2 regions of the Kluyvera sichuanensis genome follow, and region 1 is predicted to be linked to the other one. Evidence: predicted binding sites of a transcription regulator. Region 1 holds the regulator's gene; the other holds the start of a gene.

Region 1 (7,499 bases):
ATCCGGACCGCCATCAGAGAGAACTGGCCGGTTCTTTCTGACGAGGTAATCATACAAGCCCGGGCGAGGCATTTATGCCGACCCCGGGGCAGCACAAAGTCCATAAAAAAAGGGAGCCAGTCGGCTCCCTTTTTCTTACCTAATCACTCAGGCGTTTTTCAGCACTTCGCTAACAATCTCTACCGCTTCTTTCTCAATCTGCTTACGGTGTTCAGCACCGAGGAAGCTTTCGCAGTAAATTTTGTACGCATCTTCGGTACCGGATGGACGCGCCGCGAACCAACCGTTGTCGGTCATCACCTTCAGACCGCCGATAGAAGCGCCGTTACCCGGTGCCGCCGTCAGACGTGCGGTAATAGGATCACCTGCCAGGGTGCTCGCGCTCACCATCTCTGGAGAGAGCTTAGACAGCGCTGCTTTCTGCGCTGAAGTGGCGCTAGCCTGCAGACGGTTGTAGCTTGGCGCACCGAAACGGGCAGACAGTTCGTTGTAGTGCTCCTGCGGGTTCTTACCGGTGACAGCAGTGATTTCCGCCGCCAGCAGGCACATGATGATCCCGTCTTTATCGGTAGACCACGGCGTACCGTCGAAGCGCAGGAAGGAAGCGCCCGCGCTCTCTTCGCCGCCGAAGCCGAAGCTGCCGTCGAACAGACCGTCAACAAACCATTTAAAGCCAACCGGCACTTCAACCAGCTTACGCCCCAGGTCGTTCACCACGCGGTCAATCATCGCGGAAGAGACCAGGGTTTTACCGACGGCAACCTCTTTGCCCCACTGCGGACGATGCTGGAACAGGTAGTTGATCGCCACTGCCAGATAGTGGTTCGGGTTCATCAAGCCAGCCGGCGTGACGATACCGTGACGGTCGTAGTCAGGGTCGTTAGCAAACGCCAGGTCGAACTTATCACGCAGCGCCAGCAGGCCCGCCATCGCGCACTCGGAGGAGCAGTCCATGCGGATTGCGCCATCTTTATCGAGGTGCATAAAGCGGAAGGTCTGGTCAACGTGATCGTTAACGATGGTCAGGTTCAGGTTGTAGTGCTTAGCGATACGCTTCCAGTATTCAATACCGGAGCCACCCAGTGGGTCAACGCCCAGGGTCAGACCGGCTTTCTGGATAGCCGCCATATCGACGATATCCGCCAGCCCTTCAATGAACGGCTGTACCAGATCGACTTCTTTCACGTGACCGGAAGCCAGCGCAGCGTCGTAAGCAATACGCTTCACGCCCGCCAGGTCGGCTGCCAACAGCGCGTTCGCGCGGTCTTCAACCACTTTGGTGACGTTGGTATCAGCCGGGCCACCGTTTGGTGGGTTGTACTTGATGCCGCCGTCTTCCGGTGGGTTGTGGGATGGCGTAATCACGATCCCATCAGCCAGCTTACCGCCTTTCTTGTTGTGTACCAGGATAGCATTGGATACCGCCGGAGTCGGCGTGAAGCCATTGTCTTCCTGGACAATGACATCTACCCCGTTTGCCGCCAACACTTCGAGAACAGAGATAAACGCTGGCTCAGAAAGCGCGTGTGTATCCTTCCCGACATAGCATGGGCCCGTAATTCCATTTTTCGCGCGCTCTTCCGCGATCGCCTGAGCAATGGCCAGAATATGCTTTTCGTTGAAGCTGTGACGACCCGCGCTCCCACGGTGGCCGGACGTACCGAACTTCACCGCATGTTCCGGGTTGCTCACGTCAGGCTGCAGCACGTAGTACTGCGCCGTCAGTTGGGCGACGTTGATCAAATCACTCTGCTGTGCAGGTTGTCCTGCACGGGTATGGTTTGCCATTGCCTGGTCCTTCTTATGCAAGGGTTAGATTGTCAGTATTAGATAGTACCGCAAACCTTCTCAATCAATTCCGCCGGGAATTGCATTGATTGCATGATGTGTTCGACCATGCTGCATTTACGGCCTGTATTGGTATTAGTAATGACCCAGTATGGCGTATCCGGAACCTGTTTTGGTTTTGTCTGGTTGCCGTTTTTGAGCAGCGTCTGCTCATCAGCAGCAAAATAGACGCGGGTACGACCGTGAAGGGATTCGGTAGCTTCGGCAAACGCCTTGTTGTCCAGAGCGTACAGCGTGGTCAGTACCAGCATGAAGCGGTTAACCGCTTTCTTCTGTTCTGCATACTCATCAGAGAGCAGCAGCTCACGCATAGCACGGACTTTATCTTTGGCGGTTTTTACCGTTTTCACGTCAGCAACGGGGGCAGCAGCCGGGGCCGGAGCGGGAGCCGGTTCTGCTTTGACGACCGGCGCAGCAGCAGTCGCCACGGGCTGAGAAGCGGCGGAGAATTTCAGCATACGCCGTAAAATGTCGGACGCGCTCTCGCCAATGTGCAGAGTGTGAGCCGCAATATAGCGATAGAGCTCGTCATCAACTTCGATCGTTTTCATCTTAATCCGGTGCGATAATTTTTCTGAATACAATTCATTGGGATTATAAAGTCAAAACCCAACAGCGGGTAGCGCCAAACCAGGAAGACAGCAAAATTCGGATGAGTTCCTCTCTTGCCCCTGAGCGTTAGAATGTCCAACATGATACCCTAACCCGACAATGCGAAAAAAAGAACTTTGCTATGAAATTGAATGTCCGAGCGCAAACTGCACAAAACCTGCACAATAATTCTCCCATCGTTCTCGTCCACGGCCTGTTTGGTAGCCTGGATAATCTGGGCATCCTGGCCCGCGACCTGGTCACCGACCACGATATCCTCCAGGTAGACATGCGTAACCACGGTCTCTCACCGCGCGCCGATGAGATGACCTACCCCGCTATGGCTCAGGATCTGCTCGATACGCTCGATGCTAACGGCATTGAAAAAGCAACGGTTATCGGCCATTCCATGGGCGGTAAAGCGGTGATGGCGCTCACCGCGCTGGCCCCTGAACGCATCGACCGACTGGTGGCGATTGATATTGCCCCGGTCGATTACCAGGTCCGCCGTCACGATGAGATTTTTGCAGCTATTAATGCAGTCACCAACGCTGGCGTCGCCACCCGTCAGCAGGCCGCGACGGTAATGCGCGAGTACCTTAAAGAAGAAGGCGTGATTCAGTTCCTGCTGAAATCCTTTGTCGATGGTGCCTGGCGTTTTAACGTACCGGTGCTGTGGGAGCAATACCCGCATATCGTTGGTTGGGAGACCATTCCGGCCTGGGACCACCCTGCCCTATTCATTCCCGGTGGCAATTCACCCTATGTGACCGAAGCCTATCGTGACGCGCTGCTGGCTCAGTTCCCGCAGGCAAAAGCGCACGTTATCGCCGGCGCGGGTCACTGGGTTCACGCCGAAAAACCGGAAGCGGTGCTGCGAGCCATTCGCCGTTATCTCGCCGAGTGATTAAAAATGCATCGACCGCGCGCCAGAATGGCCGTGGTCGTTGGCGTGTGGGCCCCACTGATGTATGATTGCGCGCTGTCTGCACCGGGTACCGCCCGGTAGCTTGTTTCCCCGAAGTCACTCAGAACCATGGCAAAAGAACAAACGGACCGTACGACCTTAGATTTGTTCGCAAATGAGCGTCGGCCGGGAAGACCAAAAACCAATCCGCTTTCGCGTGACGAACAGCTGCGCATTAATAAGCGTAATCAGTTAAAACGCGACAAAGTGCGCGGTCTGAAGCGCGTGGAGCTGAAGCTGAATAACGAAGCCGTTGATGCACTCAACGAGCTGGCGACTGCCCGTGATATGAGCCGGAGTGAACTCATTGAAGAGATTCTGATGAGCCAACTGGCCCAGCTGCACGGACAGGGGAAAGTCTGAAAAATCCCCCAAAATACGCTTTCATGTAGCAGAGTGTGCAGTCCGGCACGATAGCGGTTTCCGCGCACCTCTCTGTTCTGCTATGATTGCCCTTATCTGTGGGCAATGAGCCACCACCATATCATTAAGTTTCAAGAGGTTATTTTACTCATGGCAATCGTTGGCATCTTTTTCGGTAGCGATACCGGAAACACCGAAAATATCGCAAAAATGATTCAAAAACAGCTTGGTAAAGATGTCGCTGACGTTCACGACATTGCCAAGAGCAGCAAGGAAGATCTGGAAGCATTCGATATTCTGCTGCTGGGTATCCCAACCTGGTACTACGGTGAAGCACAGTGCGACTGGGATGATTTCTTCCCTACGCTGGAAGAAGTGGACTTCAACGGTAAACTGGTTGCGCTGTTTGGCTGCGGCGACCAGGAAGACTACGCGGAATACTTCTGTGACGCACTGGGCACCATCCGCGACATCATTGAGCCGCGTGGCGCAACCATCGTCGGCCACTGGCCGACCGCGGGCTACCATTTCGAAGCATCCAAAGGTCTGGCGGATGACGACCACTTTGTGGGTCTGGCTATCGACGAAGACCGTCAGCCAGAACTGACCGCCGAGCGCGTTGAGAAATGGGTCAAGCAGGTTGCAGAAGAGCTGCACCTGGATGAGATCAAAAACGCCTGATTATCCTGCGGCACGATGATAAATCGTGCCGCATTAATAGGTAAAAGCAATTAAAATAATAGCTACAATTTTTTAACTTTTGAGCGCATACCTGTACAATATCTTCTGATTTAGCGCGGTCTCATCGCCAGTTTGTCGGTGAAGCCTCGTTTTTGAAAGCTTAGTTTACCCGGCTCTTGCTGTTTTCATTTCAATAGGGTCATTCTATAATGAGACGCATTAATTCGGGTGCATTCTCTGTGATACTTTCGCTGATGGAAGTTAATCGTTTAGCAACAGGACAGATTCCGCATGACTGACAATAACACCGCATTAAAGAAGGCTGGCCTGAAAGTCACACTTCCACGGTTAAAGATTCTGGAAGTCCTTCAGGAACCGGATAACCACCATGTCAGCGCGGAAGACTTATACAAACGCCTGATCGACATGGGTGAAGAGATTGGTTTAGCCACGGTTTACCGCGTACTGAACCAGTTCGATGACGCTGGTATCGTGACCCGTCACAATTTTGAAGGCGGTAAATCCGTTTTTGAACTGACCCAGCAGCATCACCACGATCACCTGATCTGCCTCGACTGCGGCAAAGTGATCGAGTTCAGCGATGATTCCATTGAAGCTCGTCAGCGTGAAATCGCATCGAAGCACGGTATCCGCTTAACGAACCACAGTCTTTATCTTTATGGTCACTGCGCTGAAGGCGACTGCCGTGAAGATGAACACGCACATGACGCGGTAGCAAAATAAGCGTACCGCGCTTCTCGAAAACCAGCCTAAGCGCTGGTTTTTTTATGCCCTGCTTTTACGATAGCCATAAAAAAACCGCTGCAAGCAGCGGTTATTGGTAATCAACGTGAACTTATTTCTGTGGCGCGTTGTTACTGCGAATTTCCTGCCAAATCTTATCGCAGTTTTTCGCTACCGCTTCGTCATTGCCCATTTTTCTGGCGTTAATACATTTCTGGTAATCAATGACGCGCACGCTTTCCTGATTCGCGAACTGCTCGTGCGTTTTCTCTTGCTTCAGCACATTCAGCACGCTCTGGCAGGCCTGAATTTTATCCGGATTGCCTTCTGCGGTGTTAATACAGGCGCTGTAAGCATCCTTAAGCTTGCTATCTTCCTTCGGTGCAGGAGATTGGGCACAGGCGGTTAATCCAGCAGCCATCAGCGCAATAATAATCAATTTTTTCATACGATGAGCCTCTTAACAGCGGCAGAGGTCTCCCCCTGCCGCGTTAGCATCAGAAAATAGTGAACGGTGCGATAACCATGAATTTCACGTCACGCTCATCCTGGAACATGTTGTTGTAACCTGCATCGCCCATATTAAGATTGGAGTGATTGTCATACTGGGTGAAGTGCAGTTTGAACATCGTTCCTTTCGCACGGCCATCCTGTACAACATAGGCAGCATCAAGGCTGTACGAGGATTCTTTCAGACGCTGGCTTTGATCGTAGATTTCAGCAGAGCTTGGTTTAGCATCCCAGCCGTAGACATATGATGCCCCGACGGACCAACCCGGCAGGTCCCAATTACTTAAGTCGTACATGGCGCCGAAGAATACCGCTTTTTCGCCGTTGGCGTTGAAGTCAGAACGGTTATCCCACCAGATATCCAGACGACCGTTAGACGATGCATAGGTAGGAGTCATACGCTGCAGGAAGTAACCCTGGTTACCTTCTGCACGCACCCAGGTGCCTTCCAGGCGTAAATCAACCTGACCGACTTTGTAGCCGAAGGTTAATGCCTGTAACCATGCCATTCCATCGTAAAGGTCGTTAGCCAGCGCAACATCATCTGCCGTTGTCAGATTTTTTTGGTCGCTGACTTTGTCATGTGCGCCATAGAACTGATAGCTGGTGGTTAATGGATTACCCACGACATCAAATTTATAGGATGCCTTAGCAAAATACTGGTCCATATATCCCTGAGCCTGGCCAAAAGCAGCTTCAAGCACCAGATCGTTTTTGAAGTCATACTTCAGGCCCAGAGAGTGTAAATAATCCACTTTCTTTTTACGGTCGCCCTGGTAAAAATTATCCATTTCCAGGTGCCACGGAGCCTTGTACTGATCGGTCCACATGTACGAGAAGCTCAGCGCGCCAGCATCACCGTAGTCGAAGTTAGCGCCGGCTTCAGCACCCTGATAGGTGCCAGGCATAAAGCTCCAGTGCGGAGCCAGCAGCGTTTGACCGGTTGGCTGGATATAACCAGCACGTGCCCAGGTAGGACCATATTTAAATTTAGCTGCCGCTTTATAAAGGCTGATACCGCTTTTATCGCCAGACCAATCTTCATCGTATGCTTTATTGCTCGCGGAGAAGGCAATTTCGTTCGGGTGAGCACTACCGTTATTCTCTGCCATTTCAATCGCGGTAAACGCCGCAATATCAATACCGAACATGTCAGCCGCATAGCCAGACTGGAAGTCGAGGTTGGCGTTCCAGGTGGAGTGGGAAAGGTTGGTTTTATATTTACCGTTGTCATTTACATCTTTACGGTCACGCTCACGCTGCCAGTAATAGATACCACCGGTCATTGTAGAATCGTCGATGAAGCCTTCTGCCTTTGCTTCCGGAGTCATCATAAAGCCTGACATTGCTGTCACACCGGCGATAGCCAGCGCCAGCGTACTACGTTTGCCACTAAACGTACGCATAGTTATATCCTCTTTGACTTTTAAAAATGCCGCTGCAAAGCAGAAGGCAAAAAAATAAAACTGATAAAAAGGTACTGCTAAAAAATTGTGTTTCACTACACCTACAGACTATTTTTCGCGACGCGAATTATCAATCCTTTTCCGCAACGAGAGTGCAGGATTATGACAAAGCGCACATATTTGGTTTCCGTTTGTAACAGAGTGCGTTACTGCAACATCTCCGCGCCAAGCCTTGCCGGGCCTGAGAAAAGTGTGAATGAGACCGTTTACATTAGACTTTTGTAACAAGCGGGATTAAAAGCGTGGGATACTTAGAGGTAGAATAATTGCATTAATTCGCTTCGCGAAACTAAGTAAGGCAACGTTTGCCGAGACGCTTACCCGGTGCT
Region 2 (7,499 bases), 2.3 Mb from region 1:
GTTCGGCGACAGCTACTTTGCCGGTTATCTCGTCCCCATCATCTTTATCTTTTTCGCCTTCGGTATCAGCCAGCTGTCGTATCCGTTGATCATGATAAGTTGGACGCTGTCCGCCTTTGTGCTGGTGATGTACAACAAAAATTTCCTACACGGCATTCAAACTCAGTACTCGCTCTCATTTATCCTATCGGCGCTGATCTCGTTTACCGTCTGTCTGCAGTACATGCTGCAAATCTACCATCGCAGCAAGCATCTGAAGCAGAAATGGCACGAGCAGGCCATGATTGATCCGTTGACCGGGCTGCCTAACCTGCGTGCGCTGGAGGATTATATGAAGGCGCCGGGCGTCACTAGCGTCTGCTGCCTGCACATCAAAAACCTGGACTTCCTCAGCCGCCACTACGGCATGATGATGCGTATTCAGTGCAAGCGCAGTATCACTCAGGTGCTGCAGCCTAAGCTCGATAACAATGAGAAACTCTTCCAGTTGCCGGGCAACGAACTACTGCTGGTGCTGAACGGCCCGGAAACGGAAGCGAGGCTTAACCATCTGGTGGATTTTCTGCGCCGTCAGGATATTCGCTGGAATAACACGTTGTTGACGCTGGAATACGGTATTTCGTGGGGCAGGGTGTGTACGCAGGACGACAATCTCTACCATACGCTTGGGCAGCTTAGCTGGCTGGCAGAACAGGCCGGTGAAGAGAGCCAGATACTGCAACTGGATAACGGCCAGGTGGAAGCCTATGACGAAACCGGCGACCGCGTTGTGCTCCTCAACCGTATTAAAAGCGCGCTGGAGTGGGACAACTTTGTCCTCTACGCGCAGCCTATCAGAAAGCCATCGGGCGAAGGCTACTATGAAATCCTTAGCCGACTGGTGGATGCCAACGGCATGGTGATGCCGGATAAATTTATCCCCATCCTGACGCAGTTCAACCTGAGCAAACGCTTCGACATGCAGGTGTTGGAAAACCTGTTCCGCTCGCTGCCGGCGTTTCCAGGACAGCGTTTTTCCGTCAACCTGATGCCCTACACGTTGATGCACAAAGAGAGTGCTGCCGAAATCATCGCGCTGTTCCGACGCTATCGGGTTAAGGTTCAGCGCATCATTATTGAAATTACCGAAGAACAGGCGTTTTCGAACTCGGATATCAGCATTCAGAACCTCAATAGACTGCGGGAATTCGGTTGCCAGATTGCGATTGATGACTTCGGTACTGGCTACGCCAACTATGAGCGCCTGAAGCGTCTTGAGGCCGATATCATCAAGATTGACGGCGCGTTTGTGCGTGACGTGCTCACTAACCCAATGGATGCGATGATCATTCGTTCCATCTGCGAACTGGCGGAGATGCAGGATCTGGAGGTTGTGGCGGAATATGTCGAGACCGAGGCGCAGCAGGCGCTGCTAATGGAGCTAGGTGTGGACTATATGCAGGGGTATCTCATTGATAAGCCAAGACCGCTTTGCGATATTGGCTACCAGACCGAGTCATAAATAAAAAGGGCCTGTAACAACGTTACAGGCCCTTTTTTAATGCGGGTAGATTACAGAACCAGTGCCGCGATAGAAGCAGACAGAACGCTCACCAGCGTAGAACCGTACACCAGCTTCAGACCGAAGCGGGAAACCACGTTACCCTGCTCTTCGTTCAGGCCTTTAATCGCGCCAGCGATGATACCGATAGAAGAGAAGTTAGCGAAGGAAACCAGGAATACGGAGATGATACCAACTGCGCGAGGGGAGAGTTCAGCGGCGACTTTCTGCAGATCCATCATGGCAACGAATTCGTTAGAAACCAGTTTGGTCGCCATGATACTACCCACCTGCAGGGATTCGCTTGCCGGTACACCCATAACCCATGCAACAGGATAGAAGATATAACCCAGAATGCCCTGGAAGGAGATGCTGTAGCCGAACCAACCGGTAACGGTCGCGAACAGGGCGTTCAGCGCGGCGATCAGGGCGATAAAGCCGATCAGCATTGCCGCAACGATAATCGCAACTTTGAAGCCTGCCAGAATGTATTCACCCAGCATTTCGAAGAAGCTCTGTCCTTCGTGCAGGTTAGACATTTGAATGTTCTCTTCGCTAGCATCCACGCGGTACGGGTTGATCAGCGACAGAACGATAAAGGTGCTGAACATGTTCAGTACCAGCGCCGCAACAACGAACTTCGGCTCCAGCATGGTCATGTAGGCGCCCACGATAGACATGGAAACGGTAGACATCGCCGTGGCCGACATGGTGTACATGCGGTTACGGGACATTTTGCCGAGGATATCTTTATAAGCGATGAAGTTTTCAGACTGGCCCAGAATCAGGGAGCTGACGGCGTTGAAAGATTCCAGTTTACCCATGCCGTTGATTTTAGACAGCACGGTACCAATCGCACGAATGATAATCGGCAGAATACGGATATGCTGCAGAATACCGATCAGCGCGGAGATGAAGACGATAGGGCAGAGCACCTTCAGGAAGAAGAAGGCCAGACCTTTATCGTTCATGCTGCCGAAGACGAAGTCGGTCCCGTTGTTCGCAAAACCAAGCAGTTTTTCGAACATTTCGGCAAAGCCGCGTACGAAGCCCAGACCAATGTCAGAGTTCAGGAAGAACCATGCCAGTAAAACTTCAATGACAAGTAATTGAATAACATAACGAATGCGAATCTGTTTGCGGTTGGTGCTGACCAGCAAGGCCAGGATCCCTACCACAACGAGCGCGAGAACAAAATGCAAGACGCGGTCCATATTTGCTCCAAACATGAGACGGGTTAAATTTTCTTGCACATTCTATGTAACATCATTAAATAAAACGAGATCTCCATCCCACTATATTTAGTTCCTGTGAGCAAACTCAAAATTAGTGATCAAAGATACATTTTTGTGATGTTAAGTAAATGTATGAAAAGTTCCTTTGTTGTACTACTCTCATCTTAAGCGTACACCAAACCCCCGCAACCTCCAGTCTGGCGATTGATTCCGGCTATCAGAGCAATCATTATCATCTTTTACAAATGAACTTGATAATCATTCGCATTCTGTTAGCCTGAAACATAGCAAAGGCTATGTTTTTGAGGCAGACCATGACAAACAGTCGCGTTGAGAGTAACACCGGTCGTGCAGCGCGCCGTATGCGGCTAGCGCTGATGGGGCCCGCATTTATTGCCGCCATCGGCTATATCGATCCCGGCAACTTTGCCACCAACATTCAGGCAGGGGCGAGCTTCGGCTATCAGTTGCTGTGGGTTGTCGTCTGGGCGAACCTGATGGCGATGCTGATTCAGGTGCTGTCCGCGAAGCTCGGTATCGCCACGGGAAAAAACCTGGCGGAGCAGATTCGCGACCATTATCCGCGCCCGGTGGTCTGGTTTTACTGGGTGCAGGCGGAAATTATCGCTATGGCAACCGATCTGGCAGAATTTATCGGGGCGGCAATCGGCTTTAAGCTGATCCTCGGCGTTTCGCTGCTGCAAGGGGCGGTGCTGACGGGGGTTGCCACCTACCTGATTCTGATGTTGCAGCGCCGTGGGCAAAAGCCGCTGGAAAAAGTGATTGGCGGCCTGCTGCTATTTGTGGCAGCGGCCTATATCGTTGAGCTGGTTTTTTCCCAGCCACAGATGGCACCGCTCGCGAAAGGGATGATTATTCCGTCGCTGCCTAACTCCGAAGCGGTGTTCCTCGCGGCGGGCGTGCTGGGTGCGACTATCATGCCGCACGTTATTTATCTGCACTCATCTCTGACTCAGCATCTGCATGGCGGCAGCGCCAAAGAGCGCTATCACGCCACGCGCTGGGATGTGGCGATCGCCATGACCATTGCCGGTTTTGTGAACCTGGCGATGATGGCGACGGCGGCCGCGGCGTTCCACTTCCACGGTCACACCGGCATTGCCGACCTTGATGAAGCGTATCTCACCCTCGAACCGTTGCTGAGCCATGCGGCAGCAACCATCTTCGGCCTGAGTCTGGTGGCGGCGGGACTCTCCTCCACGGTGGTTGGGACGCTGGCAGGTCAGGTGGTAATGCAGGGCTTTATTCGCTTCCACATTCCGCTGTGGTTCCGTCGTGCGGTGACGATGCTGCCGTCATTTATTGTGATTCTGATGGGGCTCGACCCAACGCGTATTCTGGTGATGAGCCAGGTGTTGCTAAGCTTCGGCATCGCGCTGGCGCTGGTGCCGCTGCTGATTTTCACCAGCAATCGTCAGTTGATGGGCGAACTGGTCAACACGCTGTGGATTAAACGGATTGGCTGGGTGATTGTGGCGATTGTGGTGGCGTTGAATGGGTGGTTGCTGCTGGGAACGTTGATGTAATAAACCCGCTTGTCCGGGCTACTTTTGATGTGTAGCCCGGACAAGAGCAGCAACTCCGGGAAAATATCAGTGATGATGCCCGTGTCCATGACCGCGCCCGCGTCCGCGATGATCGTCGCGGTCGCTCCAGCCTTCACGATAGCCGCGCTCATAGGCTTTGCGGTTATCCCAACCGCGGTGCCAGCCGTTATCGCGGTGATACCAGTTACGATGCCAGTAATCACGATCGCGCCAGCGACCGCCGTCCCAGTAATTACCGTAATTATCGCGATCGCCAATTTGTAATTTTACGGACGGCAGCAGGGTGATTTCACCAGCATTCGCGAACATCGGGGCCGATGCCATCAACACTGCCGCCAGAATCAGTGACCTGAACATACTTCTCTCCTATACGATCGTGGCCTGTAAGGCCTGTTAACGCAATATTACAATTCGGTAAATACCGCGATTATTGGGGTAACTCTTAAATCGTCAGGAGAGAGCACTTTTTGCTAAAGTCGCCGTTATTTTATACTGCGCAGAATACTATCGATGGTTTCGCTTTCCTCAGCGCTGAAATGCCGATTGCTCAGCATGCCCACTGCATCATCAAGCTGCGCGGTTTTGCTGGCACCAATCAATACCGACGTCACCGCCTGTTGGCGTAAAACCCACGCCAGCGCCATCTGCGATAGCTTCTGACCACGCTGCTCTGCGATAGCGTTAAGCTGGCGTACGGCTTCCAGCTTGCCGTCGGTCAACTGCTCTGGCTTCAGGAAGATGCTGCCGCTAGCGGCACGGGAGTCTGCCGGAATGCCGTGCAGGTAACGATCGGTCAGTTGCCCGCCCGCTAACGGTGAGAAGGCGATACAGCCGACGCCTTCCTGCTGGAGTACCTGAAGCAGGCCATTTTCAGGGCTTCGCTCAAGCATTGAATACTTCGGCTGGTGAATAAGACACGGTGTACCGAGGTCGTTCAGCATCGCAATAGCCTGACTTGCCAGTTCGGCCGGGTAGTTGGAAAGCCCGATGTACAGGGCCTTGCCCTGACGCACGATATGATCCAACGCACGCATGGTTTCCTGCAGCGGCGTTTCCGGGTCCGGGCGGTGGTGATAGAAAATATCGACGTACTCAAGCCCCATCCGCTTCAGGCTCTGATCGAGGCTTGAAATCAGATATTTACGTGAACCCCAGTCGCCATACGGCCCGTCCCACATGGTATAACCGGCTTTGCTGGAGATAATCAGCTCATCGCGGTAGGGCAGGAAATCTTCCCGCAGGATGCGGCCAAAGTTGCTTTCAGCAGAGCCTGGAGGCGGCCCGTAGTTGTTCGCTAAGTCGAAATGGGTGATCCCAAGGTCGAACGCGTGTTGCAGCAGTTGGCGGCTGTTTTCTACTCGCGTTTCATCGCCAAAGTTGTGCCACAGCCCCAGCGAAACGGCCGGCAGCTTGAGGCCGCTATTGCCGCAGCGCTGAAACGTCATGGTCTCGTAACGCGTCGGGCTTGCCTTGTAAACCATTGTGTCCTCCAGATTATCCGGTTGTGTATACGCTTACACTAGCGAATGTCCACCGACTCGTACACTCCTGAAATCTGTAAAAATTGCTTTCCAGGGGACTTTTTGACGAAATCTGGACAGCCTTAACACTTCCTCAATACTCAAAGAATACTGACTGGAGGAGGTGCATGATGACAACGTCCTATACCGTGGCAGATTATCTGCTTGACCGCCTCGCCGACTGTGGCGTTGACCACCTGTTTGGCGTCCCCGGAGACTACAACCTCCAGTTTCTCGACCATGTTATCGCGCACCGACAGATTCGCTGGGTCGGCTGCGCGAACGAACTCAACGCCGCCTACGCCGCCGATGGTTACGCGCGGATGCAGGGCTGCGGCGCGCTGCTCACCACCTTCGGCGTCGGTGAACTGAGTGCGCTGAACGGGGTAGCGGGGAGCTTTGCTGAACACGTTCCTGTTCTGCATATTGTCGGTGCCCCCTGTACCGGTGCTCAGCAGCGACGTGAGTGTTTACACCACACGTTGGGTGATGGCAATTTCGATCGCTTTCGCCAGATGAGCGCGCCTATCTCGGTAGCGCAGGGCGTGCTGGATGCTGCTAACGCCCGCGATGAAATTGACCGCGTGCTGCGCGATATTCTGCACTACTGCCGCCCTGGCTATCTGCTGTTGCCTGCGGATATCGCCGCGCTGCCAACCTCTCCTCCTGTAAACGCTCTCACGGCAAAACCTACGCCGGTTGACTCGACTGAACTGACCGATTTTGTTTCGCACGCCCGCGCGTTGTTGAATGACCGCAGCCGTGTCTCGCTGCTGGCCGATGTGCTTGCCCTACGCTTTGGTCTGCAATCGACGCTAAACAAATGGATGGATGCGCTACCGATCCCTCACGCGACCATGCTGATGGGCAAAGGGCTATTTAATGAGACGCATGCTGGGTTTGTGGGCACTTACAGCGGTGGTGCCAGCCAGCCGGAAACGCGAGCCGCAATAGAAGATGCGGAGGTTATTTTTTGCATCGGCACCTGTTTTACCGACACGATCACGGCGGGCTTTACCCACCAGATTCCGGTAGAAAAATCGATTGAAATCCAGCCTTTTGCCGCGCGGGTAGGGAAACGCTGGTTTAGCGGGATAGGCATGCAGGAGGCGGTGAATGCGCTTATCGCGCTGAGCCGTGACTTTTCCGCGCAGTGGCAAATTCAGCCCCCTCGGGCGCAGAAAACGGCGACGGCGGATACCGGGCAGCTAACCCAGCGCCACTTCTGGCAAACTCTGGATAAATATCTGATGCCGCACGACATTATACTGGGCGATCAGGGGACGGCGGCGTTCGGGCTTGCTGACCTGACGCTCCCGCAGGGGGCCAGCCTGATCGTGCAGCCGCTGTGGGGATCGATTGGCTACACGCTGCCGGCCGCATTTGGCGCGCAGACCTCGCAGCCGGAGCGGCGCGTAGTGCTGGTGGTGGGAGACGGGGCCGCGCAGCTGACGATTCAGGAGCTCAGCTCAATGCTGCGCGATGGGCTGAAGCCGCTGATTCTGCTGCTGAATAATGAAGGCTACACGGTCGAACGGGCGATTCATGGCCCGGAAGAGCGCTATAACGATATCAGCCTATGGAACTGGACCCAGCTGCCGCAGGCACTCAACCTGGATTGCCAGGCCGAATGCTG

What was found. The regulator Fur, encoded in region 1, represses iron uptake genes when iron is present. The targets are predictions, from matches to a motif close to ATAATAATGAGAACNACTATCAA.
Region 2: AB2B48_RS11605 (Nramp family divalent metal transporter) is a predicted target of Fur. The motif match lies at 3,027-3,049, and genes of this name have one in related genera.

The regions. Positions count from the first base shown of each region.
Region 1 covers NZ_CP162271.1:98,696-106,194, reverse strand. Annotated here, with positions in the region: gene pgm (phosphoglucomutase (alpha-D-glucose-1,6-bisphosphate-dependent)) at 148-1,788, opposite strand; gene seqA (replication initiation negative regulator SeqA) at 1,827-2,399, opposite strand; gene ybfF (esterase) at 2,582-3,346, shown strand; gene ybfE (LexA regulated protein) at 3,476-3,769, shown strand; gene fldA (flavodoxin FldA) at 3,920-4,450, shown strand; gene fur (ferric iron uptake transcriptional regulator) at 4,742-5,194, shown strand; gene chiQ (ChiQ/YbfN family lipoprotein) at 5,307-5,642, opposite strand; gene AB2B48_RS00480 (chitoporin ChiP) at 5,692-7,110, opposite strand.
Region 2 covers NZ_CP162271.1:2,368,222-2,375,720, reverse strand. Annotated here, with positions in the region: gene AB2B48_RS11615 (EAL domain-containing protein) at 1-1,501, shown strand, start outside; gene AB2B48_RS11610 (NupC/NupG family nucleoside CNT transporter) at 1,552-2,754, opposite strand; gene AB2B48_RS11605 (Nramp family divalent metal transporter) at 3,090-4,322, shown strand; gene AB2B48_RS11600 (DUF2502 domain-containing protein) at 4,389-4,700, opposite strand; gene mgrA (L-glyceraldehyde 3-phosphate reductase) at 4,826-5,824, opposite strand; gene AB2B48_RS11590 (alpha-keto acid decarboxylase family protein) at 5,995-7,499, shown strand, end outside.